One region of the Phyllobacterium sp. CCNWLW183 genome, then DNA from elsewhere that is predicted to be linked to it. Evidence: predicted binding sites of a transcription regulator. Region 1 holds the regulator's gene; each other region holds the start of a gene.
The links. Region 1 encodes LexA, which represses DNA repair genes until DNA is damaged. Its sites were predicted from a motif close to TGTTCNNNNTGTGTTCNG; they were not measured.
Positions count from the first base shown of each region.

Region 2: a site for LexA is predicted at 5,971-5,988, ahead of V9K95_RS10445 (PA0069 family radical SAM protein). Genes of this name have one in related genera too.
Region 3: a site for LexA is predicted at 1,855-1,872, ahead of V9K95_RS00465 (ImuA family protein). Genes of this name have one in related genera too.

Region 1 covers NZ_JBBCBN010000001.1:226,601-236,934, forward strand. The annotation lists gene V9K95_RS01155 (substrate-binding domain-containing protein) at 1-793, shown strand, start outside; gene lexA (transcriptional repressor LexA) at 946-1,662, shown strand; gene V9K95_RS01165 (ComEC/Rec2 family competence protein) at 1,770-4,211, opposite strand; gene gltX (glutamate--tRNA ligase) at 4,323-5,750, shown strand; gene gltA (citrate synthase) at 5,896-7,188, shown strand; gene lpxB (lipid-A-disaccharide synthase) at 7,246-8,421, opposite strand; gene V9K95_RS01185 (LpxI family protein) at 8,418-9,305, opposite strand; gene lpxA (acyl-ACP--UDP-N-acetylglucosamine O-acyltransferase) at 9,286-10,110, opposite strand; gene fabZ (3-hydroxyacyl-ACP dehydratase FabZ) at 10,110-10,334, opposite strand, start outside.
Region 2 covers NZ_JBBCBN010000004.1:14,688-25,021, reverse strand. The annotation lists gene V9K95_RS10490 (tetratricopeptide repeat protein) at 1-370, opposite strand, end outside; gene V9K95_RS10485 (polyprenyl synthetase family protein) at 506-1,522, opposite strand; gene V9K95_RS10480 (putative signal transducing protein) at 1,782-2,003, shown strand; gene V9K95_RS10475 (tRNA1(Val) (adenine(37)-N6)-methyltransferase) at 2,007-2,780, shown strand; gene V9K95_RS10470 (S49 family peptidase) at 2,852-3,709, shown strand; gene V9K95_RS10465 (hypothetical protein) at 3,793-3,978, shown strand; gene V9K95_RS10460 (4-(cytidine 5'-diphospho)-2-C-methyl-D-erythritol kinase) at 3,984-4,868, shown strand; gene moaB (molybdenum cofactor biosynthesis protein B) at 4,871-5,419, shown strand; gene V9K95_RS10450 (glycosyltransferase family 2 protein) at 5,416-5,952, opposite strand; gene V9K95_RS10445 (PA0069 family radical SAM protein) at 6,061-7,212, shown strand; gene V9K95_RS10440 (ribonuclease HII) at 7,333-7,992, shown strand; gene V9K95_RS10435 (F0F1 ATP synthase subunit B) at 8,392-8,877, opposite strand; gene V9K95_RS10430 (F0F1 ATP synthase subunit B) at 8,889-9,539, opposite strand; gene V9K95_RS10425 (F0F1 ATP synthase subunit C) at 9,626-9,853, opposite strand; gene V9K95_RS10420 (F0F1 ATP synthase subunit A) at 9,921-10,334, opposite strand, start outside.
Region 3 covers NZ_JBBCBN010000001.1:87,375-97,708, reverse strand. The annotation lists gene V9K95_RS00475 (alpha/beta fold hydrolase) at 1-735, shown strand, start outside; gene V9K95_RS00470 (hypothetical protein) at 750-1,307, opposite strand; gene V9K95_RS00465 (ImuA family protein) at 1,888-2,673, shown strand; gene V9K95_RS00460 (Y-family DNA polymerase) at 2,576-4,129, shown strand; gene V9K95_RS00455 (error-prone DNA polymerase) at 4,126-7,374, shown strand; gene V9K95_RS00450 (alcohol dehydrogenase family protein) at 7,358-8,470, opposite strand; gene V9K95_RS00445 (aspartate aminotransferase family protein) at 8,479-9,858, opposite strand; gene V9K95_RS00440 (NAD-dependent succinate-semialdehyde dehydrogenase) at 9,881-10,334, opposite strand, start outside.

The DNA of each region.
Region 1 (10,334 bases):
CGCGGAATTTCTTGCCGGTTTGGCGGAGCGCCTTTCCCGGGACGAGATTGATTTTCTGCTCAGTCCCATTGTCGATAATGACGAGATTTCGGTTTATAAGCGCCTGATTTCGAGCAAACGGGTTGATGCGATCATCGTCTCCGGGCCTGTTTTGGTCGATGAGCGCGTATCCATGCTGATCGATGCAAACTTTCCTTTTGTTCTGCATGGCCGTACGAACATAGACAGGCCCCATGCCTGGCTGGATATCGACAATCAGGGCGCATTCTATCAGGCCGCAAGCCACCTCCTCGACCTTGGACATCGGCATATAGCCATGATTGACGGGTTAAGAGGGTTTACGTTCTCTGAGCATCGCGAGCTCGGATATCGCCAAGCGCTAAGCGAACGCGGCGTCGAAATCGACCCGCGCTTCATCGTACACGACTACTTCTCTGATGAAATCGGCTTTCGTGAAACGCAACGGCTGCTTTCATGCACTCCGCAACCGACAGCAATCATTGCAGGATCAATGATGACCGCTTTGGGCGTGTCACGTGCAGTTCGCAACAAGGGTTATCAGTTGGGCAAACAAGTATCGCTCATCACCCATGACGATGTCTTTCCATATCTCAATGCCAGCAACATGGTTCCATCCATGACCACCACACGATCATCAATGCGCTCCGCCGCCACGAGAATCGCTGAAATGCTCGTGCGCGTCCTTGATGGCGAACCCGTGGACAATATTCATGAATTATGGCCCGTGGAACTCACAGTACGCCAGTCGAGCGGTCCTCCGATAGGCGGATAGGCCCATATTTTGCGTCATTCCATCTGATTTTCAGAGTAATTGGGCATATAGGGCTGGTTTATACCAGATATTAATCCTTGTGGAACACAACTGGAACATATAGTGTTTGTTCTGGTTTTGTTTTTCCGATTCCACACTTAAGGATCGCCCCTATGCTGACGCGCAAACAACATGAACTTCTGCTCTTCATACATGAACGGTTGAAGGAAACGGGCATTCCCCCTTCTTTTGATGAAATGAAGGACGCACTTGATCTCGCATCCAAATCCGGCATTCATCGCCTGATTACCGCACTGGAGGAGCGAGGATTTATTCGTCGGCTAGCAAATAGGGCACGGGCGCTGGAAGTGCTTCGCCTGCCCGACTCGATTGCGCCGGGTCTGAACGCGCAACGCAAATTTTCTCCGAGCGTTATTGAAGGCAGTTTGGGACGAAATGTTGCGCCGCCTCGCCCGCAAGCAAGCACTGCCGATATTGTTGCTGCCAACATGATCAGCATTCCTGTTATGGGACGTATCGCTGCCGGTGTGCCGATCGCTGCAATTCAAAACCAGACTCACATGCTCAATCTCCCGCCCGATATGATCGGCAGCGGTGAGCATTATGCGCTTGAGGTCAAAGGTGACTCCATGATCGAAGCGGGTATTTTTGACGGCGACACTGTTGTTATCAAGCGCGGAGATACCGCGAGCCCCGGTGAAATCGTTGTGGCACTCGTGGATGATGAAGAAGCAACGTTGAAGCGTTTTCGCCGAAAAGGTGCATCCATTGCTCTCGAAGCAGCAAACCCCGCCTATGAAACCCGCATCTTTGGACCGGACCGCGTTCAGGTACAGGGCAAGCTGGTCGGTCTGATACGCAGATATTGATGGCGTTTACGCTTCGCTGGACGGTGTGCTTTTGTTCGTAGGCTCCATTCGAACAGCCACAGAATGGCAGCTAGCGAAAAATGTTTAGGACTACCATAAACGCCGAACTACATTTTCTTGCCTGTATCCGGTGGTTTCTTGGATAGTTGCCGCTCTTCAAGATTGCGCGCGGCGCGGGAATAGATGCGGTAATTATTCCAAGGGCGGTTGGGCGTGCCAATCGCATATTTTATATCAACCGAATTCAGGCGTTGAGAAAGCTCTTGTTTTGCCAAATCGGTGCCAACTGGTGTGGAATCGGCTTCGACAGAGTCAGATTGTGGAGCATCAAACCTGATCTCCGCAGCGCCTTTGAGCGCCAGCATTTGCGATGAAAGCAACAATTTTCCAGCATTTGGACAATTTGCAGCCCTCGCGGCAAAAGCCAAAATGATGATATCCCCTTCTAGGCATGCATCTGCTGTTCTTGTTGCATCATCGGTATAGGCAACGATTAATCCTCCCGGCTCCCGGGCAGTGCAAAGCTTATTGTTACATTCGAACTGAACGCCGCTTGCAACATCGCCTTTCATTGCCGGCTTAATAATCTGCCCGGCCCTATACCCCAACTGCCAATTATCGAGGCTGAAGGCGCTGCCTGCTTGTTTATTGATCGCCAGATGGTCGTCGTCCGTTCTTAACGCGACCAGTTTTCCGTCTTCTGAGACCATAATCGCAGGATAGGATGCCCGTCCCGTCAAACCAATTGCCAATGCTACCAATGGCAAGGCAAGCAGGCGCAACCACGTTGAAAGAAATAGAAGAAGCAAAAGCCCTATCGCCATAAGAATAAGCGAAGTTTCGGACATCAGCCCAAGATTTCCACTTGGTGAATGCGACGCCACGGCTTTTGCTATGGCGATAACAATCTCGATGCCCCATCCCATGATTTTAAACGGAAGCCAATCGAGGTCAAAAGGCATGGCGAGCAGGCCAAGCACTGCGAAGGGCATCACGAGAATTGAGACAATTGGTAGCGCCAAGGCATTTCCGACAAGGCCAAAAGGAGCGGTATTATTGAAATGATAGGCAGCAAAGATCGAGCTGGCTCCGCCAGCAACCAGCGAGGTCATGGCAATGCCGCCAATATAGGCCGTTGCTTTTGATGGAAACAGCCATATGCCGGCCTTGGCACTTGTCTGTTTCCGTAGGCCTCGTCTCAAATGGTAGCGTGACCACCAGCCATAGAAAGCTATAAGGGCAGCAGTTGCTGAATAGGACATCTGGAAACTTGGTCCGAGAATTTCATGTGGTGAAACCGCAATTGTAATTGAGGCGGCAATTGCGAGATTACGCATCGATATCGCCGCGCGATCAACGGTCATTGCAAGCAACATGACTGCCAGCATCACAAAGCTGCGTTGTGCGGCAACGTCGGCGCCTGAAAGCAGAAGATAGAATGCCGAGCCAAACAGGGCGATGACAGCCGCGAGTTTCTTGACGGGATAGCGGGCCGATGCACTTGGAAAGAATGCGAATACAGCGCGCAGCGAACCTATGCTGATTGCAGCCACCAATGCCATATGGAAGCCGGATATGGACAAAATATGTGACAAGCCGCTGCGGCGCATGGCATTGTTGGTCTCCTCGCTTATGCCGTCGCGCTGCCCTGTCACCAGCGATGTCGCAATATCGCCCGGCTCCCCTTTAATGCTTTTCAATATGCGATGGGTGAGTTGCTGGCGAATATTGCTAATTGTCAGGAATGCCGCTGCTGCTATTCCGGCCTTTGGCGCGACATCGGCTTTTTGAGGCAGGCCCAGCAAAAAGCCGTTGGCTCCAATGCCGCGATAATAATTGTTAAAGGCAAAATCATAATTGGCTGGCCGAACCGGGCCCGATTGCGGACGCAGATGGACCAGTGCTTTGAGTCCATCGCCAATGCTCAAATCTCGCGGCAAATGACGTGCAGAAACCGCAATACGCTCCGGTCCATAACGCAATGAAGGACGTTCGGTGCCTATGACGTCAAGGATCACCCGCCATCCTCCGTTTGCATCCTTTGCCAATGCTGAAATACGCCCCGTCACCCGGGTCGTCACTTCAGACCCAAGCATAGGCGTCGCTGCTCTGTTGGTTTCCAGCTTTGCGCAAACCATGCCCGCCGTGATTGCCATGAAGCCGAGACAGACCATCCTTATCGAAGGTCTGTTGTGTGCCAGCAGATAAAATACGACAAGCAGCGTGATTCCCAGGATCATCGGACTTAGTCTTGGCTCTCCGCTTGCGCCGAAATAAAGGATAGCTCCAGTTCCAGCGAACACCGGCAAAAACAAGAATTTCGCGCCTCGCGCAATCTCGTCGTTGATTGCCGCCGGAATTCCATGGGCAATGGCTTGCAGCTTACCTTCGACTGACCGTTTGAATACGGCGACGCGGTCATTCGAGCCAACGCCATAATGATCGATCGTTCCGGTGCCAGACGTTTTGACAAGCGGCTGTCCAAGACTTTCCGATTGAAACCAGAAAAGCCTTTCGCTCGTTTTCTCGTCGGTTGACGGTTCGGCCATTGATCCCCATTTCTGCCAATGCCCTTGCACGACAGCACCGCTATGGTACATCAACGCCAAATCAATTCGATTGGACGTTCGACTAATAGCCCGAACTGCCCTGGAGACCCTATGTCATCTTCTGTCGTTACCCGTTTCGCTCCCTCGCCCACCGGCTTTCTGCACATTGGCGGCGCCCGTACAGCCCTGTTTAACTGGCTTTATGCCAAGCATACTGGCGGGAAAATGTTATTGCGCATTGAGGATACCGATCGCGAGCGTTCGTCCGAAGCAGCTGTAACCGCCATACTTGATGGATTGAAATGGCTTGGTCTTGATTGGGATGGCGAGGTTGTCTCCCAATTTGATCGTGCTCCGCGCCATCGCGACGTAGCTGAAGAACTGGTTACCAAAGGCAAAGCCTATTATTGCTATGCATCACAGGCCGAACTGGAGGAAATGCGTGAAAAGGCCCGTGCCGAAGGCCGCCCGCCCCGCTATGATGGCCGTTGGCGCGACCGCGATCCGAAGGAAGCCCCTGCTGGCGTGAAGCCTGTCATTCGTATCAAAGCACCCCAAGAGGGTGAAACCTTGGTGCGCGATCAGGTGCAAGGCGATGTGCGCTTTCCCAATAAAGACCTTGATGATTTCATTATCCTTCGCTCGGATGGCAACCCGACCTATATGCATGCGGTCGTCGTCGACGATCACGATATGGGCGTCACGCACATTATCCGTGGCGATGATCATTTGACCAATGCGGCACGGCAAACTGTTATTTATAACGCAATGGACTGGGCCGTGCCTGTCATGGGCCATATCCCGCTCATCCATGGCGCAGACGGTGCAAAACTCTCCAAGCGCCACGGTGCGCTCGGCGTTGAAGCCTATCGTGCCATGGGATATTTGCCAGCAGCTCTGCGGAACTATCTCGTACGGTTAGGCTGGAGCCACGGCGATGACGAGATCATGTCCGATGCGCAAATGATCGAATGGTTCGAAATATCCGACATTAATCGCGGCGCATCACGCTTTGATTTTCAGAAACTCGAGGCGATTAACGGTCACTATATGCGAATTTCCAGCGATGCCGATCTGGTAAAGGCCATGATCGACGTTTTGCCGGAGATCGAAGGTGGGGCTGACATAATTTCCCGCTTGAATGATACAACCAGGGCACAGCTTCTCGCCGCCATGCCCGGCTTGAAAGAGCGCGCCAAGACACTTGTGGAACTTGCCGACAGTGCCAAATATCTGTTTGCTGAACGACCGCTCCCGCTTGACGAAAAAGCCTCCACCCTGCTCAATGAGGAAGGTTTGACCGTCCTTCGAGGCGTATTGCCCGATTTGGCTGCAGTTAGTGATTGGAACGCCGAAGCTCTTGATGCGGCTGTTCGTGTTCATGCTGAAAAAACCGGCCTGAAACTCGGAAAGATCGCTCAGCCACTACGTGCCGCACTGACGGGAAAGGCAACGTCTCCGGGAGTTTTTGACGTATTGGCTGTGCTGGGCCGGGATGAATCACTCGGTCGGATAGAGGATCAGTTAAAAGCGCAATAGTGAGGCGCTTTTCATCGAATTTTGCATTGCAACATTATGCCTTTCGGGTACGGTGCACTGCCTGCAAAAATCACGGAAATAACCTCATTTGAGGAAGGTGCTTTTGCGCTGGTTCAGCGCAAGTCAAAGCAAGAAAGGAACGGCAATGTCTGAGAACAGCGTAAACATCGATCTCAATGGTCACGCATTCGCTTTACCCATAAAAAAGGGGACCATCGGACCGGATGTCGTAGACATTGGGACTCTATACAAGAACACTGGCGCATTCACGTATGATCCGGGCTTCACCTCGACAGCGTCTTGCGAGTCGCAAATTACCTATATTGATGGCGACGAGGGTGTACTGCTTCATCGCGGCTATCCAATTGAACAACTCGCCGAACATGGCGATTTTCTGGAAGCTTGCTATTTGCTGCTTTACGGCGAACTGCCGACAAAGAGCCAGAAGGCTGATTTTGATTTTCGCGTAACGCGCCACACGATGGTGCACGAGCAAATGTCGCGCTTTTTCAGCGGCTTCCGCCGCGATGCGCATCCAATGGCAGTCATGGTCGGCTGCGTAGGCGCCCTATCGGCTTTCTACCACGACTCAACAGATATTTCCGATCCGCATCAGCGCATGGTCGCATCGATCCGCATGATTGCAAAAATTCCGACGCTGGCCGCCATGGCCTATAAATATCATATCGGTCAGCCCTTCGTTTACCCGAAGAACAATCTCGATTTCGCAACCAACTTCCTGCACATGTGTTTTGCAGTGCCTTGCGAAGATTACGTTCCAAATCCCGTGCTTGCCCGTGCAATGGATCGCATCTTCATTTTGCATGCTGACCACGAGCAGAATGCCTCGACATCTACAGTCCGCCTTGCAGGCTCGTCTGGCGCAAATCCGTTTGCTTGTATCGCAGCGGGCATCGCCTGCCTTTGGGGTCCAGCCCATGGCGGAGCCAACGAGGCTGCGCTGACCATGCTTGGTGAAATTGGCACTGTTGATCGTATTCCTGAATATATTGCCCGCGCCAAGGATAAGAACGACCCGTTCCGCCTGATGGGCTTTGGCCATCGCGTCTATAAGAACTATGACCCGCGTGCCAAGATCATGCAGCAGACCACCCGTGAGGTTCTGGCAGAACTGGGCATCAAGGATGATCCTTTGCTCGACGTTGCAATGGAGCTTGAGCGGATTGCGCTAACTGATGAATATTTCATCGAAAAGAAGCTCTATCCAAACGTCGATTTCTATTCCGGGATCACATTGAAGGCGCTCGGCTTCCCCACCACCATGTTCACAGTGCTGTTTGCTGTTGCACGTACTGTTGGCTGGATTGCCCAGTGGAAAGAGATGATCGAAGATCCACTTCAGAAGATTGGCCGTCCGCGCCAGCTTTATACTGGCGCAACGCAGCGTGATTATGTGAGCGTTGAAAATCGCAAATAAATGAAGACAAAGAAAAAGGCGCCAGATGGCGCCTTTTTCTTGAGTTATGAGCGACAATTATCGCTTTGCAAGCTCAAGAACTTTTTCAGCGGCAATTTCGCCGGCAGGCCGATCCGTTTGCATCAATCGGCTGATCTTGTCGAAACTCTCAAGCTGAGCGTCACGCCGCAGACCTGGCATCAGCAATTGCTCAACTTGGCGGGCAAGTGATCCTGCGCGCACGAATATATTGAAATATTCAGGCACAGCAGGTTCATCGGCTATGATATTGGGAAGCGCGGCGCTCCATATTTTGATACGTGGCGCAAGAAAAGTGCGCGCTAGCCAATCCGCCTTATAGGAAAGTACGGTTGGTATGCGAGCCAACGCCAATTCAAGCGATACCGTGCCCGACGCGGCAAGCGCTGCATCTGCTTGGGAAAAAGCGCGCAACCGCTCGGCTTCACCAACAACAATATTCGGGCGGACCGTCCAGTTTGCCGTTAATTCACGAACCATTGCCTCAACCCGGGGCAATGTCGGTATAGTGACATTTATGCGATTGCCCCGGCTCACCAGCAATCCTGCCGTTTCACCGAATACATCAATCAGACTGGCGATTTCTGACCTTCGCGAACCCGGCAGAATCAGGAGATTCTTGATATCTCGATCGCCAAGTCCCGCATCTCGTGCCCGGTTTTTTTCGGCTGCTTCCAGCAGCGGCGCATAGGAAACCAGCCTATGCCCGACATAGGTGGATGGGGGGCCTTCCAGATCCTTTAATGCCTGTACTTCAAAAGGCAAAATAACCAGAACGTGATCTATGTACGAGCGCATTGCCTTCGCACGCTCAGGACGCCAAGCCCATACGGATGGGCTGATGTAATTAACGATGGGGATGGATGGATCAGCGGCCCTCACCTTGCGTGCCACGCGGTGCGTGAAATCGGGACTGTCGATAATGATAAGACAATCCGGCTTTGCAGCGACAATTGAGGCAGCAAGTTGAGATATCCGGCGAACCAACTGAGGCAATTTGCGTATGATCGCACTAAGCCCGACAAGCGCTATCTCGTGCTGGTCAAACAGGCTATCAAGCCCAAGCTCAGAAAGATGGTCGCCACCAACGCCGGTCAGCGTAATCTCTCCATCATAATTTTTGCGCAGCGCCCTGACCAGATCGGCTCCCAACTGATCACCGGACTCCTCACCGGTTATGATAGCCAGACGCAGTGTTTTTCGAGCTGTCATCAGCTTTTCTCCTGCTCAAAAGTCTGGATAAACAGGCCGGCCGCATTGGCAGCGGCAAGGGTATCTTCGTAGGAAAGTATAAGGGTGCGGCCAGCTTCCACCGCAATTCCGCTGAGACCGGCCTTCACCGCGTTTTCAACAGTGCTCACACCAATAGCAGGGAGATCCGCCCTAACCTCCTGTTGCGGCTTGGCACATTTGACCAAGACACCACCTTTGCGGTTTATCCGCTTTGCCTCACGCAGGTCGGCCACACGCTGCAGCATCGCATCCGTCCCTTCGACGCCCTCCAGCGCCACGACGCGCCGGCCTACGGCAATAGCCGCCTGACCAATATCCAGAGAACCAATCAATATCGCTGCTTTACGCGCGGCTTCGATGTTCTCATGTCCTTCCTGAGTAGGTTTCTTACGTGTGATGCATCCCGGCGCCGGCGCGAGAATATCAGGCACGACTTCGTGCGCTCCCAGCACGCGAAAACCATAGGATTCAATTGTCGAGATGACAGCCCGGAGCAACCCATCATCTCCAAGCCTGAAAGCGCGCATAAACCGATAGAGCGCCACAAGATTACCGTTTCCGGGCTTAAGTGCGGCACTGAACTCCGGCCGGTGCCGAATACCACCAGCAAGAACAACATTTGTGATGTTCTCCGCTTTCAAGATTCTCATCAACCCGCCAAGTTCCACAATGGATATCTCGGCATGCTCGCCGGCATAAAGTTCAGGATCAGCCTCCCCTTTGATTGTTACAATCAAAGGGTTCGCGCCTTGCTTTCGCAAACTGGCTGCAACTGCGACCGGCAGAGAGCCATTACCCGCTACGATGGCAGTGCGGCCAATAATCGGCGCTGGAGATTTCTTCGCTCTAGCTGACGTCACTGTCACTGATCTCGATTGCAGAATCGAGCGGCGGTGTACAGAAGGCGCGCTTTGTGTCGGTGCTGATGAAATCGATGAGATCAGCCACGGCAGGCGATTCCGGAAATGCGATGCGAACATCATCGGCACGATTTTTGATCGATTTCGACCGATCGAATAACATGCGCACGGCATGGCGCAAATTATGGATTTCGGGCCGCGCCATGCCCGAGCGCTTCATTCCGATAATGTTAAGACCACCAAGATAAGCATGATTACCGATAGCCATGCCATAAGGCACGAGATCGCTGGCCAACGCCGCGAGGCCGCCAATAAAGGCGTGATGGCCCACACGTACAAACTGATGAATACCCGCACCGCCGCCAATAATCACATTGTTTCCAATAGTGACGTGACCGCCGATCATGACATTGTTTGAAAACGTAACATTATCGCCGATGATGCAGTCATGCGCGACATGGGAATAAGCCAGAAACATGCAATTGTCGCCGACTGTCGTGATGCCGCGGCTCCCATCAGTCCCGCGATGCATAGTGACGCCTTCGCGAATAACGCAGTTCTTGCCGATAACAAGGGTGGTATGCCCACCCTTGTGTTTGGTATTCTGGGGCTCGCCGCCAAGCACCGCATTGGGATAGACTTTAGAGCCATCTCCGAGCGTGGTTGGCCCCATAATGACGATATGGCTGAGAAGACTAACATTGTCGCCAATAACGGCTTGGGAACCAATATGGCAAAACGGGCCGATGGTTACCCCTTCGCCGATTTCCGCGCCCTGCTCAATGATGGAGGTGGGATGAATGCTCGACATTAAACCCCGGTCTCTTCAACAGGGAAGCTAACCATGGCCGCAACTTCGGCCTCGGCGACCTTGAATCCGTCCACCTCGGCAACGCAGGCGTATTTATGGATATTGCCGCGTTGCTTGAGCTTTGTGACGCGCAATTTCAATTGGTCACCCGGTACAACCGGCTTTCTGAACTTGGCATTATCGATGGTCATGAAGAAAACCTGACCAGGCTTGCCGCTACCATT
Region 2 (10,334 bases), on a different contig from region 1:
ATTGTTTCTTGTTGAGAGCATCAATTCCAAGCGCCAAACGCGAGAAACGCTCTATTTCAGGCACAGCCTTCAACTCGGCAGCCAGCGGCAATGCTTCCTTGAACTGGCCGTTCGTCAAAAGAACAAGCAGGAGGCTTTGACGCAGCTCCGTATTTTTGGGATCATAGGTCAGTGCCTGCCGATAAAACGCTATGGCGCTATCAAAATCATTGTCGCGCTCTGCAGTCCGAGCTGAAAGAAAAGCGCCCGACAGGTTTCCGGTATTTATGACTGGCGTCTGTGTCGTGGTCGCTGCTGCCGGGATCGCACCGCCTATCATGGCAGCCAGTGTAGCTCCTACAATCGAGCCGAGCATTTTACTGCGCTGCATGACAAATCCCTCTTTACTGCCTAATTTGAAACGATACTGCGAATCCTCAAGGGAACCATGGCCTTTTTACGGTTTTCGCTCAAGTTTTCCTAAAGACTAGCACGGGGTTAGCTTGCACCCCTCATCTGACGGGCTTCAATTTACCCGGCTGATGCAGAAATCGATTACCTCCAGCAAGGCATCCTTCTGCGGCGAGTGGTCCAGCGGAGCCAACGCGTCACGTGCTATTCCGCCAAAGTGCCTTGCTCGCTGGATCGTGTCGCTCAATGCACCATAGCGGGTCATCAAGCCTTTGGCTTTTTCCAAGCCCTTGTCGTCATTAACGCCGTTTTCAAGCGCTTCCTTCCAGAATTGCCGCTCTTCCGAGCTGCCCCGACGATAGGTAAGGACGACTGGAAGCGTGATCTTGCCCTCACGGAAATCATCGCCGGTATTCTTGCCTAGATCTTTGGCATTGCCACCATAATCCAACGCGTCGTCGACAAGCTGAAAGGCAAGTCCGAGATTGAGGCCATATGAACGTAGCGCCTGCCGATCGGTCTTCGACGCAGCGGCAATTATCGGCCCCACTTCCGCAGCAGCAGAGAAGAGCGCCGCAGTCTTCGCTTTGATGACGGCAAGATATTCGTCTTCAGTCGTTTCAAGGTTTTTTGCCGCCGAAAGCTGCATCACTTCGCCTTCAGCAATGACCGATGCAGAGGTAGCGAGCACATCCAGTGCTTCCAGCGAACCAACTTCCACCATCATTTTAAAGGCTTGACCAAGCAGGAAGTCGCCAACGAGAACGCTTGCCTGATTGCCCCAGATCATTCGCGCAGTACTTTTTCCACGGCGCAGATCGCTCTCATCCACCACGTCGTCGTGAAGCAGCGTAGCGGTATGCATGAATTCAACGCTGGTCGCTAGCTTCACATGGCCATCGCCCTCATAGCCGAACATACGTGCGGCAGCCAGTGTGATCATTGGGCGCAAACGCTTGCCACCTGAAGAAATCAGGTGATTGGCAACTTCCGGGATCATTTCAACATCAGATCCTGCTTTAGACAAAATCAGTTCATTGACCCGCCCCATATCCGCCTTGGTCAAATCGACCAGGGGCTGAACCGACCCAGAACTGCTTTTCTTCTCTTCAAGACTGACAACAACGCCCAAAATGAAACTCCTACTGTCTTGGCCTTGCGCCTGATTCCGAGGACCAGATTTGATCTTCAGAAAGGATTGCGAGCCAAATCAAAATATCACTACGCCCGATAAAATCTTGCAAGATGCGCGGCGCTGCAATGCGGCGACACCTTATTTTGACTGCCTATAACCCGCAAGCGGCGAATTGGCGCGCAGAATTGGTACAGGCCACAAATTCGTGATAAAGCCAGTGGCCCTTCTCCCCATCCCTTTCGAAACGGTAGTTCAGATGATCGAAATAATGCGCCTCAACGACCCTGTTCTGATTTCATTCGTCGAATCATTATTGAAAGATGCACAGATCAAATATTTTATCGCTGATGCCAATATGAGCGTACTTGAAGGGTCGCTTGGTGTTCTCGCCCGGCGCGTGATGGTCGATTCAGAATTTGAAAAAGAGGCGCGCCAGTTGCTGACAGACGCGGGAATCGAGCAGGAGCTTCGCGGCTAGTTCATGTCTGTTCTGGATATCCCTCATACGATCGACGCTTTCCATCGCGGTCGTTTCCGCCTCATTCAACCCTCTGCCAAAGGTCATCGCTCCGGCGTAGATGCCATGGTGTTGGCGAGCGTAGTGCCCAATGAATTCAGCGGTCGTATCGCAGATCTGGGTGCCGGGGCTGGGGCTGCTGGTCTTGCGGTTCTTTCCCGCTGCGGCAAAGCCAGTGCAACTCTTATCGAGCGATCCGAACTCATGGCGCAGTGCGCCCGCTTGTCTCTGGCTTTACCAGAGAACCACCTGTTCTCAGGCCGGTGCGATATTGTTCAGGCTGATGTAACAGCTATTGGCAAAACGCGCATGGCTGCCGGAATTCACGACAACTTTTTCGATTTTGCCATCATGAATCCGCCTTTCAACGAGGCAAAGGACCGCGCAACGCCGGATGCTTTGAAAGCGGAAGCTCATGTCATGACCGATGGTATGTTGGAAAAATGGATTAAAACCGCCGCTTCCATCGTCAAACCCGGCGGATCAATCGCCATTATCGCGCGGCCAGCGTCCATGCTTGACCTGCTGACAGCTTTGCAAAGGCGCTTTGGCGGGCTCATTATCGTTCCTGTCCAGCCCAGACCTCAAGAGGCGGCGATCAGGATCATCATTAAAGGTGTAAAGGGCAGCCGCGCGGGGCTTACCTTTCATCCTCCCTTGGTGATGCACCATGAAACCGGCAATGACTTCACCGAGCGCGCAATAGCGATCAATAACGGAGTCGCTTCGCTGTTTTAGACTTTGGGACCATTGTGATTTTCTCTGCACCGCTTACATGGTCTTGAGATGAGCACGTAAAGGAGACCCGCTTGGCTCGATTTATCCGGAAGTTATTGCCCCGCCGTTGGCGCCCAGACCATATCGAAATCCCAGTGGTACGCTTGCATGGTGCGATCATGGCGGGAAGCAGCCGCTTTCGTAATGACCTGTCGCTCAGTTCTACAGCCGGCATGCTTGAAGAAGCCTTTAGCGATAAAGATGCTCCAGCCGTTGCGATTTCGATCAATTCTCCCGGCGGCTCGCCTGTTCAGTCGCGACTGATCTATCGGCGTATTCGTGATCTGGCGGCGGAAAAGAACAAGAAGGTTCATGTTTTCGTTGAGGATGTCGCAGCCTCCGGCGGTTACATGATTGCAGTTGCGGGCGACGAGATCATCGCTGACCCCTCATCCATCGTCGGCTCGATCGGCGTTGTTTCGGCAAGTTTTGGCTTTACCGAATTGATCAAGAAAATTGGCGTCGAGCGGCGTGTTCATACCGCCGGTTCGAACAAGTCAACCCTCGACCCGTTCAAGCCGGAAAACAAGCAGGATATTGAGCATCTCAAAGCGCTGCAATTAGAGATTCACGAGACCTTTATCAATCTGGTAAAGGAACGGCGCGGTGAAAAGCTCAGTGACAATCCAGACCTGTTTACAGGGCTGTTCTGGACAGGGATACGCGGATTGGAACTTGGCCTGATTGACGGGTTGGGCGATATGCGATCACATTTGCAATCTCAATATGGCCCTAAGACCAAACTCAAACTTATAGCCCCGCCACGGGGATTGTTTGGTCGCAAACTCCCTTCTGCTGAAATCGGATTTGGTGGAATAGGGGCGGGTTTTGCCGAAGGCATTGTCAATGCTGCAGAAGAACGGGCGCTTTGGTCACGTTTTGGCCTTTAACCTTGTGTGTATTTTGGCAAGAGCGACGCACCGTGTTATGATTACGAAAATATCGGTGCCTGTCATTTTCGGGGTCTAGGACGATGCCACAACTCATCTTTTTTCTGCTTATCGGTATTGCCGCCTATTACGGCTATCGTTCGTTCAAACGCGAAGCCCAGCGTGTATCAAAGCGTGTTCGCGAAGCGGAAAAAGAAGTCCAGAACCGCTCTCAAGGCACTTTGGTTCAGGATCCGGAAACTGGTGAATACCGCTTGCGTAAAGACTGACCGAGATGCTCGACAGTCTTGATCAAGCGATCAGCCTGATTGCGCCTGCCAAGATCAATCTGGCACTGCATATTACCGGCCAACGGGACGATGGATATCATCTCCTGGATACATTGGTGGTTTTTGCAGGTTATGGTGACCGAATAAGCATCGCACGCAGCAGCGCGGATTCATTTCGCATAACAGGACCTTATGGACATTCCTTACCTGCCGACGCTTCCAATCTTGTTTTAAAAGCCCGGGACAGGCTGCGTGCAGAATTTCCGGACCGGGCTTGTCCTGTTTCAATCGAACTGGAAAAACACTTGCCCATCGCCTCTGGTGTTGGCGGTGGCTCAAGCGATGCTGCTTCAACCTTGAAAGCGCTGGTCTCGCTCTGGAACATCAATATTGATCCTGTCGATCTCAATAATATTGGGTTGGCAATGGGCGCAGACCTGCCCATGTGCCTGCATGGAAGGCCCTTGATTGCTCGCGGTATCGGCGAAGAACTGGAGGCGGTCACAGCTATCCCGCGCCTGCCAATGGTTTTGGTCAACAATGGCGCCGCCGTGTCGACGCCACAGGTCTTTGGCGCCTTGAAAAAGCGAAACAATCCGGGATTGCCCAACTTGCCAAGGTTCGGCAGCGTGAACGATGTCTGCGCCTATCTTGAACAGACGGACAATCATTTGTATGCTGCCACGGTCGAACTGCTCCCCATTATTGGCGACACCGTGGACGCGCTATATTCTACATCGCCGCGTCTGGCCCGGATGTCAGGTTCGGGCGCTACCTGCTTTGCGATTTATGACACCGATGAGGCCGCATCTGCTGCCGCATCTCTGATAAGCAATGCCTATCCATTGTGGTTTGTGGTCAAGACAGATAGCGGCGAAGGAGAAAACTGACCTTGGCCGACAATTCATCACGCGCTTTCGTTTCGGTCAAAATCGCTGTCCTTACGGTGTCAGACACACGCTCACTTGATGATGATAAATCGGGCAAAATGCTTGCCGAGCGCATCACAGCGGCAGGCCATATATTGGCGGCCAGAGACATTGTGACAGACGATGTTACAAAAATTCGTGAGCGTGTCATTTCCTGGTCAAAGGATGACGAGATTGACGTCATCATCACCACAGGAGGCACGGGTTTCACTGGCCGCGACGTGACACCGGAAGCACTCGAGCCCATATTCGAAAAGCGGATGGACGGATTTTCTACCATTTTTCACAGGGTTTCCTATGACAAAATCGGCACGTCCACGATTCAGTCACGAGCAACGGGTGGAGTGTTAAACGCCACTTTCGTCTTTGTGCTGCCGGGATCTCCCGGCGCATGCAAGGATGCCTGGGATAATATTCTGCAATACCAGCTCGATTATCGTCACATGCCCTGTAATTTTGTCGAGATCATGCCTCGGCTCGATGAACATTTGAAACGCGGTGGTAAGAGCTAAGCTGCTGGAATGATTTCCGCGCGTAAACGTTTCATCGCCAAACCACGGGCCAGATCAGCCGCCTTCTTTTCCGGCTTCAATAAGGCCATTGCCTGCCGCTTGGAGATCAACAGGCCATCGGCAATGGGGCTGCGTTTTGAAAATAGCCTGTTAAACAGCGGCTTACGGTGAACATGGGAGCATGAGAAGCAGGCCGGGCCTTGTGAGCGCTCGACGTGAACAGCGACCGGCTCAATCCATCCATCGAGCAATCTTGCTCCGGGTTCCACCAGCAAAAACCATTCACTGCGTGCCCGCCGGAACCCATCAATCAATGTCTGGTCCTGCAGAAAGATACAGCCAGCGGCATCAGCCACGCGGTGGGTCTGATCCGACGATCCGTAATCGACAATAATCACGTCGCTGAGAAGCCCTTCGACGGCTCCACCGACCAGCCCGGCAAGGGTTCTGGCTAACAATTCGTCTGAATTATGGGTTTCAATCAGGACGGAAATCATACCTAGCCAATATATCAATGTGACTAGAATTTCCATCCATCCTTTTACCTAAATTGTTCTTGATTTGTTCTCATTATTTGATAGGAATAGATTCACGCTCGAAGGTGCCACCGAATCGGTACCACCCTGGCAGGGAGAACGCAGATGAACATTGTAGTGCAGGCGGATAAGGTTGCTTTCGGAAGCGGCCGAGCACAACATGCCAACGCATTGATTGAAGATGCTGGTTTGCGCATAGACAGCGAACGCAGACGCGGCCGGGGCGCGGGTATGAATCCCACTGGCCGTTTCGAGGCGGAAAGCCGCCATGTCTATGATGATGGTTGGGAAACAATTGAAGATCTACCACCATTCAAGACTGAGGTACAACTCGAAAAGCCCCGGACAATCATCACACGCAATGACTCGCCTGATATAAGTTTCGACAGGTCAATCAACCCTTATCGCGGTTGCGAACATGGTTGCATCTATTGCTTTGCCCGCCCGACACATAGCTATATGGGATTGTCCGCCGGACTTGATTTTGAATCAAAACTCTTTGCCAAGCCTGATGCAGCAAAGATGCTGGACAGGGAATTGTCCAAGCCAGGTTATACTGCAAAGACAATCGCCATCGGCACAAATACCGATCCCTATCAGCCCATCGAGAAGAAATGGCGCATTATGCGCGATATTCTTCAGGTTCTGGAGGCTCATCAACATCCCGTTGGAATCGTTACAAAATCCGCGTTGGTTATGCGGGATCAGGACATTCTGGCGCGCATGGCTGAGAAGGGCCTCGCCAAGGTTTGTCTTTCAGTGACGACCCTTGATGGAAAGCTGGCGCGCACGATGGAGCCCCGGGCTTCAACGCCTACGCGCAGACTGCAAGCCCTGCGCAGTCTTTCCGATGCAGGCGTGCCTGTTGGTGTCATGGTGGCTCCCGTCATTCCCGGGTTGAACGATCATGAGATCGAACGGATTCTCGATAGTGCCCGTGCCATGGGTGCGCTGGAAGCTGGATATGTTCTGCTTCGTTTGCCGCTTGAGGTCAGCCCGCTTTTCAAGGAGTGGCTGCTTCGAAATTATCCCGATCGCTACCGGCACGTGCTTTCGCTTGTTCGTTCCATGCGCGATGGCAAGGATTATGATGCCGAATGGGGCAAGCGCATGCGGGGTGATGGCCCCTATGCCTGGCAGATCGGGCGGCGTTTTGAAATTGCTGCAAAGCGGCTCGGAATCAACATTAACAAGAGACGCCTGCGCACCGACCTGTTCGAGCCAACGCCCGGAAACGAGCAGTTATCCTTGTTTTAGACACGCTCTTCCATCAGGTGCGATCCCCATCCCCGCCTGATGGTTACCCTGGGTAGCTTTGCCCCATCTGCTACCCGGGGACTTGCAGAGAATCAGGACGGATGCGAGAGTCGCCGCAAGATGTCTCGATTACGTTCTGATTCTCTGCTGCTTTCCTTGCCCGCTGACAAGCCCGACTTTGCCAGTGAAAAGAAGCTCATGCGCTCCGGTGTCCAGTTTGTGGCCGGTATTGACGAGGCAGGCAGAGGGCCTCTGGCAGGGCCAGTCGTTGCGGCTGCGGTCATTCTTGATCCAAAGAAAATTCCTGATGGTCTTGATGATTCAAAGCGTCTGACGGCAAAACGCCGTGAAGAACTGTTTGATATCATTACCAAAACCGCCTTAGCCTGCTCTATTTCCAGCATTTCGGCGCCAGCAATTGATGCGACTAATATCCTGAAGGCTTCGCTTGAAGCCATGCGCCGTGCGACACGCGGTCTTGCGATTATTCCTCACCATGCGCTGATTGATGGCCGGGACGTCGCTCCCGGGCTGCCCTGCCCTGCAACGGCGATGATCAAAGGAGATCAACGCTCCGTTTCCATTGCCGCGGCATCCATACTTGCCAAGGTAACGCGAGACAGAATGATGAGCCAGACTGGCAAATATTATCCTCTCTATGGACTGGAATCCCATGCGGGTTACGGAACTGAAATCCATCGCAACGCGATGGAGGCACACGGTCCTGTCGTCGGCTTGCACCGCTTCAGTTTCTCGCCTTTGAAAGAACGGCAAGCCTAGAGCAAGCTCTGTTTCCCTGCCGGAGGGATTCGCGGACAAGGTCGAGGGGTTCAGCAAGGCCGATGTTTATCCATAGGACGAGGGTGAAGCCCGATGGATAAAGCACGTTTCGCTCACACCAGAGCCGCAGAAATGCTCTAACTCCATCCCCTCACAATTCCCGATATAGATCGGGTTTTTACATGCCGGGGATCGCTTAGTTCAACCGCATGCAACTAAACTGCAATTTGTACTTGCAATTTTTCGGCAAAAATCCGTGTTTTTTGGGAATTATTCTGATTTTTTCTCGATATTTCGCTCATCGTAACGAAATTTGGTTTGCATATCGAGCATTATGCTTCGCACAAAAAAAGCCGCTCAAAGGCGGCTTTACTAAAATTCGTTTGTATAATCTGCTTTTTAGTTCAACCGGGATTTGACTTCCGAAAGCGATGTTTTGAAGAGATCGGCAGATGTTTTGGCATCCACCTTTTCCGACAAAATCTTGCTGGCAGCAGCAATTGCGATATCTACAGCCGAAGCGCGAACCTCGTTGACAGCCTCAACCTCTGCCTGAGCGATTTTCTGCTCGGCAAGCTTGTTGCGACGGGCAACATAATCCTCAGTTTTCTTCTTGGCTTCCTCAAGGAGACCATGTGCTTCACGCTGCGCTATGGCAACGATCTCACCAGCTTCCTTTTCGGCTTCCTTACGCTTGCGCTGATACTCAGCCAGCAGAGATTGCGCTTCTTCGCGCAGGCGGCGGGCTTCTTCAAGCTCGTCGCGAATCTTGTCTGCACGGGCGTCAAGGGATTTACCAACGACACCTGGAACCTTCAAGTAGACGATAAGCGCCAGGAAGATGATAAGGCCAACGAGGGCATAAAAGGTTGCATCCAATTCCATGACGTTTCTCCTTAGCCTCGCACTGCTTTGACAGCAGCGGAGATTGCGGGCTTGTCGACGGCACCGCCAAACAGCTTCTTGACGATTTCAGCGGCTGTATCTTCAGCGATGGAGCCGACTTCCTGCATAGCCTTGTTCTTGATCGTGGCAATGCTGGCTTCAGCGTCACTCAGCTTCTTTTCGAGAGCTGCGGAAATTTCGGCCTGTTCGGCGTCGGCTTTCACCTTTGCCTGATCACGGGCTTCCTGCGCAATTGCGCCGGCTTTGTTCTTTGCGTCGGCGAGTTCCTGGGTATAGGCAGCCAGAGCCTCATCAGACTCCTGTTTCATCCGTGCCGCCTGATCTAGATCAGTAGCGATACGGTCACGCCTCGTTTCGATGATACCACCGATACGCGGGAGAACCACGCGGGACAGGAAAACATAGAAAACTGCAAATGTGATTGCCAACCAAAGAAGCTGTGAAGCGAAATGGTTGGAATCAAAGGGAGGGAACACGGCTTTGGCATGACCGGTTTCCGAATGCGTTCCCGCTGTCGGATCTGCCGGAGCATGTGCATCAGGCGTTGTTCCGGGCGCAACCGTTTCGGTATGGGCCGGTGCTTCGCTCTGAGCGACTATTGTATCTGTTGTGGATGCGGCATTAGCCGAAGACACGAACATGCGTTGTCCCCTTGATTGAACTTCAAATCATACTGGCTGCGTTGGTCCGAATAACGACCGGACGCAGCCAATATCGTAAGCCGTTATTATACAGCGAAGAGAAGCAGAAGAGCGATGAGCAACGAGAAGATGCCCAGAGCTTCAGTAACGGCGAAGCCGAATACCAGACGGCCGAACTGGCCATCAGCTGCTGATGGGTTGCGCAATGCACCGGAAAGATAGCTGCCGAAAATGTTGCCAAGGCCAAGAGCCGTACCGGCCATACCAAAACAAGCCAGACCTGCACCGATGTACTTTGCTGCTACGGGATCCATATTAAACTCCTTGAGGGTAGATCGTTAGAATAGATTTGCGTTAGGCGGACATCCGCCGGTGAACTTTTTAGTGACCGCCGGGATGAACTGCGTCGTTCAAATACATGCAGGTAAGCACGGTGAAGACGTAGGCCTGAAGGAAAGCCACCAGGAATTCCAGACCCGTCAATGCCACAGTCATGGCCAGCGGCAGAATTGCGCCGCCAATTCCCACTGCGCCGAATGCGCTGAGCGAAGCCACGAAGCCGGCAAACACCTTCAGCGTGATGTGGCCAGCAAGCATGTTGGCGAACAAACGAACCGAAAGGCTGATCGGACGGGAAAGGAAAGAGATAATTTCGATTGGAACAACGAGCAGCAAGAGCGGCCCGGGCACACCCGAGGGCACAAAGACCCCGAGGAACTTGAAACCGTGTTTGGCAAAGCCATAAACAAGGACTGTTCCGATGACCAGAACCGCAAGCGCAAAGGTCACGATGAT
Region 3 (10,334 bases), 140 kb from region 1:
GGGTTTTGCAAGCAACTCGCCGCCCAAAAACGCTACGTCATTCGTTATGATAATCGGGATACCGGCCTTTCGACCGCTTATGAGCCGGGAAACCCTGATTATACAATGGACGACATGGCTCAGGATGCATTTCGCGTGCTCGACGCCTACAATATCAAAACCGCACATCTGGTCGGTATGTCGCTGGGTGGTATGATCGCGCAAATGGCCACTTTCGCCCATCCTGAACGCGTAAAAACGCTGACCTTGATCTCAACCACGCCCATCGGCGTTGATACCTCCAACCTTCCGCAGACGAGTAGTGCCTATATGGAGCACGCAGCGACAGGCGAGAGTGTTGATTGGACCGATAGCGCTCAGGTCATAGATTTTATTGTTAAAGATACGCAGATGATTGCAGGTACACGGCATCCCTATAATGAGATGCAGGCCCGTAAACTCGTAGAGCATGATGTGAAGCGTGCTAAAAACTTCGCCAGCGCTACCAATCATTTCATGTTGAAAGGTGGTGACAGCTGGGACAACAAGCGCGACGAATTAGCTAAACCTCTTCTCGTTGTCCACGGCACAGCGGACCCGATTTTTCCGATCGAGCATGGCGAATTGCTGGCACAAAGCGTTCCAGGTGCAGAACTTCTCCGTGTTCCAGGTGGCGGCCATGAAATTCACCTTGAGGATTGGGATGACATTATTCGCGCTATCGGCGCTCACACAGGGCTTAACTGCCGCGCCTAACTTTTCTGGCGGACTTAGTTTTCTTGTTCCGTTGGGCCAAGAAGCCTGTCTCTTTCGCTTATAAAAGTATCAAGCGCCTGATGACCCTTGACTGTCCAGAAAGCGGCTTCCGGCTCGTAATCATATCCCATGAGTTTGGGGGGAATATCCACAGTGGAAAAATTCTGAATCGTTTTGCTTGCAAAGTCGCAGACGTAAAACGGTAGAATCTGGTCGATATGATATTTGGGTTTCTTCCCCAAGCTAACTGCTATCGAAACGGCAATTGCATTTGCCAATCGCATTGAACCTGGCGAATTATTTAAAAGAACGGCAGATGCAAGAATTTTGCGCCACGGATGTTTTTCATTCCTTCTAAATATGAATGCTCCGCTTTGATGGTCGAAATCAGATGGAATTATTGGCCAGGGAGACCGATTCATCACGGCGTCGACATCAATCATAAGAAGGCGTTCGACACCAGCTTCCAGAATTAAAGGCGCTAGCAGGAAGCGTGCGGCGGTATAATAGATTTCACGGCGTGGCAGCCCCTCTGCCAGTGCGCATGGATCAATAGAATAGGTCAGCCTCACGTGCTTGAGAGTCTTGGAAAGGGTAGCCGCTTCCTCGATGACCTTGCCGGAAGGTTGAAGAAGCAGAAGATGGAATGCCTCAGGCTGACCTAGACGTTCGATGGATTTGATCAGCCCCAGAGCGAAATTGTAGAAATAGCGATCATCGCATGCTGCCAGGAGAACATTACCTGAATTTGGCAAATTTCCCTTTATACTTTCACGAAACAGCTCTGTTTCTCGGGCTCTGACCTGTGGCAGCTTTAACGCCTGCCGAGCATTCCGCTTCAACATCCAGCGAAATAATAGTGAATGTCTCTTTTCCGATTTAGGTATGGGAGCGGTGGATTTGGCAGACATGCGATCATTTCTATAACTTTGAGCGTAGTTTCACCTCAATCTATAACACAACCATTATCGCGAAGAAGGGCTTCAGAGCCAGATCAGAAATCCTTCCCATGAGTCTCAACAGCGAAAGGCTGGATGACTCTGAAATCTGCAATTGATGATCTGATTCTAACCATTCGCATCGGGAAGCGCTTGACACTGGATACCTTAAATTTGATAATGGAACATATCATGAACAAACGGGGGTTCTATAGTGGCGATCGTCGATCTAACGGCGTTAAGACGCGATATTGCGTCTTTAAATGAGCAAGGCACGCAAGGTGTGTCTGGCTCTGCCTTTGATCTTGGCTGCCGGGCTGTAGACGGCGTATTTCGGGGTGGCCTTCAGCGAGGCGCTCTGCATGAGGTTTTTGCGAAGGAAAGTGGGGACGCAGGAGCCGCAACAGGTTTTGTTATTGCCCTCGCCTTGCGCGCATCAGCCAACCTAAGCCCCATTCTTTGGATTGAAGAAGATTTTACAGGCAATGAACATGGCTTTCCCTATGCTCCTGGCCTGCATTATTTGGGTCTCGACCCGGAGCGGGTGATTTTCGTTCGGTGCTCCTCGCCTCATAATGTTTTAAAGGCTGCAGCAGACAGCCTTGGCATTCGCGGTATGGGAGCAGTTATTATTGCGCCGTGGGGCCATCCCAAATGTCTGGATTTGACTGCCTCGCGAAAATTACTGCTTAGCGCACAACAGGCAGAAGTGCCCGCCTTTCTCCTGAGGCTGGGAGCTGTTCCGGGTGAAAATGCTGCCGTCACACGGTGGTTAATTCGTGCTGCAACCTCACAATCCCCTGGTGCAAACGCGCCGGGCAACCCTGTTTTTCAAGTCCAACTCATTCGCAACAGGCAGGGCAACACAGGCCAATGGCTATTACAATGGGAGAGTGAAAATCATGTTTTCCAACGGATCGAGCCGGTTTTTGGCTCTGTGGTTTCCACATCTTCCTACGGATCGTCTCAAACGCGAAAATTCGCAGCGCGACCGTTCTGATCAGTATCTCATTGTTGTTGACAAGATTGCCAATACTTTACGGCTGGTAGCGGTTGATCAGAGAGCTGCAAAAGCAGGTCTATACAAAAGCATGACTTTGGCTGATGCACGTGCGCAGTTTGAAAAGCTGGATATCGCATTTGCCTCACCTCGTCAGGATTCCGCATTTTTGGAGCGTCTGGCAGATTGGTGTGATCGATACACGCCTCTGGTCGCTTTTGACGATCCGGATGGTCTTATCCTCGATATTACAGGCTGTGTTCATCTTTTTGGGGATGAGCACACTATGCTCAAGGATATTCACAATCGTCTCAATCAACAGGGCGTGGCGGTAAAATCAGCCATCGCAAGCAATGCAGCCTCTGCCCGTGCCTTTGCACGCTATTCATCCGGCGGTGTCATCGGCGATGATGAAGAAAAGAGACTATATAAACTGCACCTTGCCTGTCTTGAGGTAGAAGCAGCACATCTTGCTGGTCTGAAGCGCGCAGGTCTGCTGCATGTTGGCGAAGTCGAGGTTCTGCCCCGTGCTGCCCTTGCTGCCCGTTTCGGAAAAGAGCTGATCAATCGCCTGGACAGTATTTTTGGCAGGCAAGACCAGCCAATTTCTCCGCGCCGTATTGTGCCTGTCTGTATGGTTGAGCGACGCATGGCCGAACCTTTGGTTGTTATGGATTCCGTCGAGCTTTTACTTCAATCCCTTGGCGATGAACTTTTCAGGCAATTGCAAACCCGTGTTCAAGGTGCGCGTGAAATCGAAGCGAGCTTTTTTCGTGTTGATGGAAATGTGCGACGGATTCGTATTGAATCCGGAAGGCCGCTTGTAGAGACAAAAACATTACTGCGATTGCTTAAAGAGAGGCTATCAAGCTTGGCAGAACCTCTGGATGCAGGCTATGGCTTTGATATTGTTCGGCTCTCTGCTATTCGAACAGAACAAACACATGCGCTGCAGAAAAGTCTCGACAATACGCGGCAAGAGACAGAAGCATTTGATGCGCTCATCGATAGACTTTCTATAAGATTGGGCAGTTCGCGTGTGTTGCGACCTGTTGCTATTGATACGCACATTCCTGAACGTGCTGTCATGCTTGAAGCTGCAGCCGGGAATAGATCGGATCAATCAGTTCAGTGGTCACCAGAACATTACCCTGGAAATCCTCCCGAAAGACCAATCAGACTGTTTAATCCACCCGAACGCATTGAAACGACATCGGGAATTCCTGACGGTGCACCGGCGCGCTTTACGTGGCGCCGCGTACAGCACACGATTGTTTTAGCTGAAGGACCCGAGCGTATTGCACCAGAATGGTGGCGCGAGCATGCGGGTGCTCTCACACGCGACTATTACCGGGTTGAAGACAATCAGGGAAAGCGTTTTTGGGTATTCCGCGAAGGTCTGTATGAGCGAGGCGATCCCACCCCCCGATGGTATTTGCATGGGATTTTTGCCTGATGGATTATACTGAGCTTGCCGTCACCAGCAATTTTTCCTTCCTCAAGGGGGCGTCGCAACCCCAGGAACTGGTTCTGGCTGCAACTCTTCTGGGGCTTAAAGGCATTGGTATTGCCGATTGCAATACACTTGCTGGCGTGGTGCGAGCCCATAGCGCCAGAAAAGAAATCAAAAAAGAACAAGGTCTTTCAATAGACCTCTATATTGGTTGTCGGCTAAGTTTCACTGACGGCACGCCTGACCTTGTTGTTTATCCGCGAGATCGCCCTGCTTACGGTCATCTCTGCCAGATTTTGAGTGTGGGAAAGCACCGTGCCAAGACCAAAGGGGAATGCCATCTGCTTTTCGAAGACTTTCTGTTCAAGGCAGATAATTTTCAGATAGCTGTAATGCCTCCCGAAAATCCCGATGAAAGCTTCACGGACTTCCTAAAAAAACTGGCTTTTGCGGCGGCGGATTGCGTTTGGCTTGGTCTGGTAATGCCGCGCAAAGGAGCCGACAGGCGTCACGGTGAAAAACTGGTTCGAATTGCAGCCGATGCAAACATTCCATTTTTGGCAGTTAATGATGTGCTTTATCACACTCCTGCCCGGCGGCCACTTCAGGATGTGCTGACCTGTATCCGTGAGCATGTTACGATAGAGACAGCTGGCCGCAAACTGGAAAAGAATGCAGAGCGGCATCTGAAATCGCCAACCGATATGCTGTATCTCTTTCGGTTTTTTCCGGAAGCACTTGAAGAGACGCAGCGCTTTGTGAAGCCGATCAGTTTTTCTCTTGATGATTTACGCTATCAATATCCTGATGAACCTGTTCCACCCGGCAAAACACCCCAGCAACATCTGATCGATGAAACATGGATCGGCGCCAATAAACGCTATCCGGATGGCATTCCCAAAAATGTGTCTACGATCCTGGAAAAAGAACTGACCCTGATCGGGGAGTTGGAATATGCGCCCTACTTCCTGACTGTTTATGACATTGTTACCTATGCCCGCTCACAAAATATCCTTTGTCAGGGGCGCGGTTCCTCGGCCAATTCTGCTGTCTGTTATTGTCTGGGCATTACGGCCGTTGATCCCGCCACAAGCAACCTGCTTTTTGACCGGTTTCTTTCGAAAGAACGTAAAGAACCGCCCGATATTGATGTGGATTTCGAGCATGAGCGCCGCGAAGAAGTCATGCAATGGATTTTCGAGCGATATGGGCGCGACCATGCTGCTATCATTGCAACCGTCATCAGTTATCGGCCGCGCAGTGCAATCCGTGATGTTGGGAAAGCACTGGGCCTGACAGAAGATGTCACTGCCGCTTTGGCCAATATGGTTTGGGGTAGTTGGGGATCGGTCGTTGAAAAGCAGGAAATAAAGCAGGCTGGACTTGATCCTGATAATGTCATGATCCGCCGCACCATAAGGCTTGCCAAGGAACTGCTTGGTTTCCCACGTCATCTTTCCCAACATGTTGGTGGTTTCGTCCTCACGCAGGAACGTCTTGATTTGACCGTTCCGATAGGGCCCGCCGCCATGAAAGACCGTACTTTCATCGAATGGAACAAGGATGATATTGACGAACTCAATATCATGAAAGTCGATGTTCTTTCGCTTGGCATGCTCACTTGTATCCGCAAGGCCTTTGATCTCATTCATCTACACGGTGGTAAACGCTATGGACTTGCGGACATCCCATTGGATGATGACGACGTCTACAACATGCTCTGCAAGGCAGATTCCCTTGGGGTCTTCCAAGTGGAAAGCCGTGCACAGATGAATATGCTGCCGCGCCTTCGTCCGAGGAAATTTTACGATCTGGTTATTGAAGTCGCCATAGTAAGACCGGGACCCATTCAGGGTGACATGGTTCATCCCTATTTGAAGCGGCGCAACAATCCTGATTCTGTTGTTTATCCTTCACCCTCGCCTGATCACGGACATAAAGACGAATTGAAAGAGGTTCTTGTCCGGACGCTTGGAGTTCCTCTCTTTCAGGAGCAGGCGATGAGTATTGCCATCGTCGCAGCAGGTTTTACCGGCGATGAAGCCAATCAATTGCGCCGCGCCATGGCAACTTTCCGGCATGTGGGAACTATTCACAAACTGGAAAACAAGATGGTGGAAGGCATGGTTCGCCGAGGCTATGAAAGGGATTTCGCTCAAAACTGCTTCAACCAGATCAAAGGATTTGGTGAGTATGGTTTTCCTGAAAGCCATGCTGCGAGTTTTGCCATCCTGGTCTATATTTCATCTTGGATTAAGTATCATTATCCCGCTGCTTTCGCTGCGGCATTGTTGAACTCACAGCCTATGGGTTTTTATCCGCCAGACCAGATTATTCGCGATGCGCGCAAGCATGATGTCGAAGTACGTCCTGTAGATATTAATTTCAGTCATTGGGACAACACATTGGAATCAAAGGAAAATGGTGTTTTATGCACAAGACTCGGTTTTCGTCAGGTCGACGGTTTTTCAAAGCCTTGGGCCGACTTGATCTGTGAGAGAAGAAAGCAAGCCTATACCGATATTGAACAGGTAAGGCGTCTGACGAAACTTGAAAGACGGGCTTTTGTCTTGCTTGCTGATGGAGATGCATTTCGTTCGCTAGGTATCGACCGGCGAGAGGCACTTTGGGCCGTGCGCCGCTTCCCTGACAACACGACGTTGCCCCTATTTCATGCGGCTGAAACAAATGAGTTGGCTACGGAAGCCAAAACGGTTCTTCCTCAAATGAAACTCTCTGAGCACGTCATTGCCGATTACGAATCGACAAGGCTTTCGCTCAAAGGGCATCCGATGCAGTTTTTGCGAGAAATGTTTGCGTCAGAAGGCGTTTCCACATGCCAATTTGCAAATAGTCTGGCGAATAATAAGCGCGTCAAACTGGCTGGAGTGGTGACTGTTCGGCAAAGGCCTGGAACTGCAAAAGGCGTAGTCTTTATGACTATTGAAGATGAAACAGGCATCTCCAACATTGTCATCTGGCAAAAGCTCCTCAACATTTATCGTAAGGAAGTGATGGGATCTCGGCTGATCCAGATCGAAGGAATAGTTCAAAGCGCCGATAATGTCGTGCACATCGTTGCCAGAAAGCTTATCGATCGGACTGGCGACCTTTATCGTCTCTCTGAGCAGCGGGCCATTTTGCCCGTATCACGCAGTGACGAAGTCAACCATTCTGTCCAGGGAGACGCGCGGGCGCGTCATCCCAGAAATGTTCGCATAATGCCGAAATCTAGGGATTTCCATTAATTCGGATATTGTCGAATTTGGCATCCGGCACGACAATCAGTTTCCCGACAAAGGATTTGGCCATGAAATCCGTTTGTGCGCGGTGAAACTCAGAAAGCGGATAGACGCCGCCAACAAGCGGCCGGATCTTGCCTTCTTCGATATAGCGCACGATCCGGCGGAAATCTCCCCGCGTGCCCTGCGATGAGCCATGCAAAGCCAGTTGTTTAAGATACATGGTGCGAAGATCGAGCTGCACAACAGGTCCAGCAATTGCTCCGGCTGTGGTGTAACGACCCTCAGCTCTGAGAATGCGCAGCAAATCGTTGAATATTGAACCGCCAACAAGATCGGCTACGACGTCAATTGGCTCTCCGCCGGTCGCATCATTCACCGCTGCCACAAGGTCATTGGTGCCCCGTGTGATCACTGCTTCAGCGCCAATGTCGAGCAATGCCTGTTCTTTGCCCGCTCCCACAAGCGCATAGGGAATTGCACCCCGTGCCCTTGCAAGTTGAACAATACCGGAGCCCACGCCACCTGATGCGCCAGTAACAAGCACTCGCTCTCCTGCCCGCAATCCGGCACGTTCCAGCATCTGTTCGCCGGTTAAATATGCACAGCAGAAGGTGGCAAGTTCGATATCACTCAAATCCGTGTTGACGTAATGGGCATTTTCAACCGGCACGGTTACATATTCGGCATAACCGCCATCGCGTCCATGACCAATATAATCGATATCGGCAAGACTATCATCATCGCGATTATAGATGGAAAAATCGACCATTACGCGTTGCCCGATACGCGCCTTGTCGACGCCCTCGCCAACAGCAACAATCGTCCCGACTATGTCAGTCCCCTGAACGCGCGGAAATCTTAATGTCGGCTCTTGTCGGCGCCAGGTTGAAACGGCGCCAGCATCTTCCTCGGTGCCGTAGGCGCCTTCCCGCACCCAGACATCCGTATTGTTCATACCGCAGGCGGTTATTTCGATAAGAACCTCGCCCGGCGCAGGTGTAGGAACCGGCGTGTTCTCATTGTAAATCAGCTTGTCGAGCCCGCCATGGCCAATGAGTTGTATAGCGGCCATGGTCTGCGGAATGTTTTGCTCTTTCATGGTGAACCTCAGAGCGTTTTTGCAATCGACTCGACCGCTTTGGCCGCGGCATTGACAACCGTATCAGCCTCGTCCCGGGTCAAACATAATGGTGGTGCAAAGCCCAGAATATCGCCTTGTGGCATGGCCCGCCCAAGCACGCCAAGTTCAGCCAGAGCTGCCGCAATGCGTGGTCCGACTTTCAATGCAGGGTCAAAGAAACTCCTATCGTCTTTGTCAGCAACAAATTCTACGGCGGCGAGCATCCCGTCACCGCGCACTTCACCGACGATGGCATTCTCTGCCAAGGCTTCAGTCAACTGCTTGCGGAAATAAGCACCGGTTTCACCGGCATTTGCCACAAGATCGAGCTTGTCGATAAGTTCGAGATTGGCGATACCAGCCGCGGTGCAGATCGGATGTGCTGAATAGGTCCAACCATGCCCGATTGCACCAAGCATATCGGATCCCTTGACCAGTACCTGCCAAACCTTGTCTGAAACGATGACGCCCGAGAGCGGTGCATATGCTGAGGTGAGCCCCTTCGCGATGGTGATCAGATCGGGCTTAATGCCATAATGATCCGATCCGAACATTGTACCCAAACGGCCAAATCCGGTAACCACTTCATCAGCTACGAGTAAAATGTCGTATTTGTTGAGTACAGCCTGAATTTTTTCCCAGTAACCTGCTGGCGGCGGGACAATGCCGCCTGTACCAAGAATTGGCTCACCGATGAAGGCTGCGACTGTTTCCGGTCCTTCTGCAAGGATCATCTCTTCCAGCTTGTCGGCACAATGTTGCGAAAATTGCTCTTCGCTCATCGAACGATCTTCGCGGCGGAAGTAATAGGGTGCTTCCGTGTGGAGAATTGGCGCACGCGGCAGATCAAAGGCATTATGGAACAGCTCAAGCCCTGTCATGCTGCCGGTCATGATTCCCGAGCCATGATAGCCACGCCAACGGGAAATGATTTTCTTCTTTTCAGGACGACCCAGAACATTGTTGTAGTACCAGATCAATTTGATGTTGGTTTCATTGGCGTCAGAGCCGGAAAGCCCGAAATAGACCCGGCTCATTCCTTCCGGCGCGCGATCAATGATCATCTTGGAAAGTGTTATTGATGCATCCGTGCCATGCCCGACATAGGCATGGTAATAAGCAAGCTCGTGAGCCTGTTTTGCAATGGCGTCGGCGATTTCGGTTCGGCCATAGCCAACATTGACGCAGTAAAGCCCCGCGAATGCATCAATACTGGTGCGACCGGTACTATCCGTAATATGAACGCCCTCACCGCTTTTGATAATACGCGTTGGTGTTTCACCGCGCGCATGAGCGCCCATATGAGTTGACGGGTGAAAGAAGTGGTCCCGATCCCAGGCGTTCAATTCGTTCGAGCGTTCAAGCATGGTACTATCCTGTTCTTCTAAGTCAGTGAGTGTCGATGCAGAGATATTTTAGTTCTGTGAAAGCCTCGATTCCGTGCCGCGATCCTTCGCGCCCCAGCCCGGACTGTTTAATGCCCCCGAAGGGAATTGGCGCGCCGGTGATTTTCACCCGGTTTATCGCGACCATTCCATATTCGAGGCTACGGCCAAGACGCAGCATTCGCGCCCCATCCTTGGTCACGGCATAAGCAACCAAGCCATATTCTGTATCGTTGGCGCGCTGAACGACCTCTTCTTCCGTATCAAATACGGCAAGAGCCGCCACAGGGCCGAATGTCTCTTCGCGCATGATCAGTGCATCTTCTGGTACATTCAAAAGAAGCGTGGGCTCATAAAATAATGCACCGGCGTGATGGCGCTTGCCGCCGACAGCGCATTTCGCGCCTCGTGCCACGGCATCCTCAACCTGCTCTTCAACCTTTTGAACAGCGCGTTCA